One region of the Bacillus sp. DJP31 genome, then DNA from elsewhere that is predicted to be linked to it. Evidence: a T-box and tRNA genes for the amino acid it is inferred to sense, from the RefSeq annotation. Region 1 holds a T-box; the other holds one or more tRNA genes.
What was found. The T-box of region 1 lies ahead of pheS (phenylalanine--tRNA ligase subunit alpha). A T-box ahead of a tRNA ligase gene usually reads a tRNA of that ligase, here a tRNA-Phe.
Positions count from the first base shown of each region.

Region 2: it encodes a tRNA-Phe, which carries the amino acid that the T-box ahead of pheS (phenylalanine--tRNA ligase subunit alpha) is inferred to sense. The anticodon was not compared.

Region 1 is NZ_JBMERO010000002.1:283,694-286,100, reverse strand. It holds gene ACOI1C_RS03820 (TIGR02206 family membrane protein) at 1-607, shown strand, start outside; T-box leader at 671-906, shown strand; gene pheS (phenylalanine--tRNA ligase subunit alpha) at 955-1,989, shown strand; gene pheT (phenylalanine--tRNA ligase subunit beta) at 2,005-2,407, shown strand, end outside.
Region 2 is NZ_JBMERO010000016.1:41,856-44,262, forward strand. It holds gene ACOI1C_RS14880 (peptidoglycan DD-metalloendopeptidase family protein) at 1-1,114, opposite strand, end outside; tRNA gene ACOI1C_RS14885 (tRNA-Phe) at 1,407-1,479, opposite strand; tRNA gene ACOI1C_RS14890 (tRNA-Glu) at 2,064-2,138, opposite strand.

The DNA.
Region 1 (2,407 bases):
AAACTCGCTGAAGGTAGAACACCGAAAAAAATGGATTCGAAATACACTAATAGGTCTACTAATTGTAAGTGAGATCTCTTTACAGATTTGGTTTGCCGGGGCAGATATGTGGGATCCTTATGATACTTTACCTCTTCAACTCTGCTCTATTTCTTTAATTCTTAGTATCATCATGCTCATCATGAATAGCTATCGCGTGTTTGAGGTGGCTTACTTCTTCGGGCTCGCAGGAGCTTCACAAGCTTTACTTACACCGGAACTGTTTTTTGACTTTCCGCATTACCGATACTTTCATTTTTTTATTGCCCATATCGCTATTATGCTCTCATGCTTATATATGGTCTGGATTGAAAAATTCTATCCAACGTTTTATTCAATTTGGAAGGCAATCTTTGCACTAAATGTCATCGCATTTTTCGTCTTTTGGGTGAATAAATGGACAGGTGGTAACTACATGTTTTTAGCCAGAAAGCCAACGAATGCTAGTTTACTAGATTTCTTAGGACCTTATCCTTACTACATTCTTACTTTAGAGGCAGTTACAGTGTTTTTGTTTACTTTGTTATATTTGCCATTTTGGCTGATCCAAAAAAGAACAAAAGTCTAAATCGACTTGTTTTTGTCAACACTTTAAGGTAATATCATATAGTATAAAATTACATAATAAATATAAAAAACGTTGATAGAGCCTAGTAGCTTTTTAAATCGCCATTAAGGGAGAAAGTGCCGTAGACTGAAAGCACTTTTATGGTAGACATAAGTGAATTCACCTCTTGAGTTGACACTTGGACCGGTTAAATTCCGTAAAGGTGCTCCGGTGAAGAACCGTTATGACAATGAAGTGACTAAAACAAAACAGTTTTAGTAATTAGGGTGGTACCGCGAAATCAAGTCCTCGTCCCTTTACCAGGGAAGAGGGCTTTTTATTTTGGAAAAAAAGAGGAGGAGTAACACATGCAAGAGCGTTTACAAGAGCTTCAGCAAGAAGCATTGAAGCAAATTCAAGAGACAAATGATCTAAAAGCACTAAACGATATTCGTGTTGGCTTTTTAGGGAAAAAAGGACCTATCACAGAAGTGTTAAAAGGAATGGGTAAGCTTTCAGCTGAAGAACGGCCAGTTATCGGAGAAGTAGCCAATAAAGTTCGGGAAGCGATTACTAATGCCATTGAAGAAATGCAAGCAACTCTTGAAAAAGCTGAAATTGAGAAAAAGCTAGCCTCACAAAAAATCGATGTGACACTTCCAGGAAGACCAGTTCGAAAGGGTAATAGCCACCCCTTAACAGCTATCGTTGAAGAAATAGAGGATCGATTCATTGGTATGGGCTATCAAATTGCAGAAGGTCCAGAAGTAGAAAGTGATTACTATAATTTTGAAGCGTTAAATCTACCTAAAGGTCACCCTGCTCGTGATATGCAGGATTCCTTCTATATTTCAGAGGACACTTTATTACGTACACAAACTTCACCGATTCAGGTTAGAGCAATGGAGAAGCATGCTGGGAAAGGTCCCGTTAAAATCATCTGTCCTGGTAAGGTGTATCGCCGTGACAATGATGATGCCACACATTCACACCAATTTACGCAAATTGAAGGATTAGTCGTGGATGAAAACATTCGAATGAGTGACCTGAAAGGGACGCTAAGTGTGTTTGCACAAAAGATGTTTGGTGCTGACCGTAATATTCGTCTGCGTCCTAGCTTTTTCCCATTCACCGAGCCTTCTGTTGAAATGGATATTTCATGTAAGATATGTAACGGTGAAGGCTGTAATGTGTGTAAGGGAACCGGTTGGATTGAAATTCTAGGTGCGGGTATGGTTCATCCCAATGTGTTGGAGATGGCAGGATTTGATTCTAAGAAGTACACAGGGTTTGCCTTTGGAATGGGACCTGAACGAATTGCGATGTTGAAGTACGGAATTGAAGATATTCGAAATTTCTATATAAACGATCGTCGTTTCATAGAACAGTTCAAACGAGCGTAAGGGGGAGGGAATACAATGTTTGTTTCATACAAATGGTTAAGTGAATATGTAGATTTGTCAGGAGTAACAGCCGAGGAACTCGCAGAATTGATTACAAGAAGCGGGATTGAGGTAGAAGGTGTTGAAGTCCTAAATAAGGGAGTCAGTGGTGTTGTCGTTGGTCATGTTTTAGAGCGTGAACAACATCCGAATGCAGATAAATTGAATAAATGCTTAGTAGATATAGGTTTGGAAGAACCTGTCCAAATTATATGCGGTGCCTCAAATGTAGCTCAGGGACAGAAGGTTGCTGTGGCAACTGTTGGTGCTGTGTTACCAGGTGATTTCAAAATCAAGCGCGCAAAGCTTCGTGGGGAAGAATCAAACGGAATGATCTGCTCGCTTCAAGAGCTTGGTATTGAAGGGAAGCTTGTTCCAA
Region 2 (2,407 bases), on a different contig from region 1:
AGATATATCCACCAACAGCTGGCCATGCTAATGATCCAGTTCCACGAGATGGGATAACCTTTGTACCTTTTTCTACGATTTCAATTACTGGTTCTTTAACTATCTCTTCTTTTGTTGTTTCTTGCTTTACGATATTTCCATTTTCTTTAGAAACAAGGTAGTTTACTAGTTTTTCACCATTTTGGCCTTCTTGCTTTACCTTGTTTTCACCTTTAGGCAAATCTTTATTTTCTTTTACTTCCCTAGTAAAAGATATATTTTCACGCTTAGATACTTCTTCTTGAAGTAGAACATGTAGATAAGGTTTAATGGCTGTAACATTCATTTCTTCACCTGGTTTGATCAAAGATTCATCTGTTAGTCCTGAATTCAATGCAAGTAACTCAGCTAGCTCAAGATTATGCTTGCTAGCAATTGTTCCAAGGACATCTCCTTCTTGAACTTGATACTTCTTCTCCTCAAGTGCCCCTTTAGAAAGGTAGGTAACAGCCTCTTCCACAGTTAGCATCTTATCGGGTGAAATTTTTTGTTCATTAATTGAAACCTTTTCCTTAAATGTAACGTCTAATATACGAGACTGCCCTTCTTCAAGAACAGGTAAAGTTGTATTTGGGTCTTTAGTTTCAATTTGTACGAGTGCTTCTTCTGAAATATATTTTAATTTCATCAATCGCAATACTTCGTCAGCCATTTCTTTATTTTCTAGAAATGCAATAGGCTCATCATTTATTAAAATTGAGGATGACTCTGCTAATATTTGTAGATTATCAGTTAGCAATTTAATTACTTGCTGATTATTTACATTTGGTCTAAAAACCTTCTCAGAAATGAACTGTACGTTATTATCTAACCCGAAATCAATGGTAGGATTTTTAGCTTTGAGTGTTATTTCACGGTTTTCTATGTAACTTTCCACTACCCGTTTGTTATCGACCGTACCTATTCTTTCTCCATTAACATATACATGATAAACCGTATTAATACCTAAACTACTGTCTGCTGATACAGTCCCAATCATCAAAGTAGTGATCACAGCAGTACTCACGGCTGTTCGTTTCACCATATCTGAAACATTGTAATAACGTGAACGTAATTTATCTTTCCAATCAAACACTGTTCTTCCTCCTAAACAAGGCTATCCTTCAGTACGAAGTGCCTTTCTGTAAGTGTAACAGTTTCCATTAGTACTTATAGACTAGTAAACTATTATTACGACAAGGTGAATTCCCATTCACAAATATGTCACTTTTTTAACTTTAGCATAAACTGATAGATAATAGGCTAAAAAACAGAAATATGTAATATAATTGTAGTATTATTGTCATATTTTAGGGAATAATTGCCGATAAGTAGTATATTTGACTATATGAAAAAAGACATGCATTCTTCAGCATGTCTTTTTGGGATGGCTCGGGACGGAATCGAACCGCCGACACAAGGATTTTCAGTCCTTTGCTCTACCGACTGAGCTACCGAGCCATAATTTTTATATGTAGTCATATATTATTAACTACTTTCTTATCTGGGCAAAGCTTCGTCCCAATCTCAGGAAGATCATGCAAGATGCAGCTCGATTGGTACGCTGAAGTGATTTCAATGAAGATTATTCGATCGTGCTCTACCGACTGAGCTACCGAGCCATAATTTTTTATATGTAGTCATATATCGTGAACTACTTTTTTATCTGGGCAAAGTTCGTCCCAATCTCAGGAAGATCATGCAAGATGCAGCTCGATTGGTACGCTGAAGTAATTTCAATGAAGATTATTCGATCGTGCTCTACCGACTGAGCTACCGAGCCATAATTTTTATATGTAGTCATATATTATTAACTACTTTCTTATCTGGGCAAAGCTTCGTCCCAATCTCAGGAAGATCATGCAAGATGCAGCTCGATTGGTACGCTGAAGTGATTTCAATGAAGATTATTCGATCGTGCTCTACCGACTGAGCTACCGAGCCATAATTTTTTATATGTAGTCATATATCGTGAACTACTTTTTTATCTGGGCAAAGCTTCATCATAATATGTGTATAGTAAATTCTATTCGAAAAAAAACAAATGGTGACCCATACGGGATTCGAACCCGTGTTACCGCCGTGAAAGGGCGGTGTCTTAACCGCTTGACCAATGGGCCGTAATGCTTAAAAATGGTGAGCCATAATGGATTAAAAACCATCGAATCTATTATTAATTGGCTGCTCAGTATAAGATTTTTGTTCAAAAGAACAACAAATAATATAATACCATGTAATTTCAATTAAATTCAAGATAAATTTTATTGTTTATATTGATATTAACCAATTGGCAGCGTTCATTATAGGCACATCATCTCATTATTCCCGTCACTTTGATCTTAATCAAGTTAGAAATTTTTTTCCGTTAGAAAAATCCCCTGTTACTTAG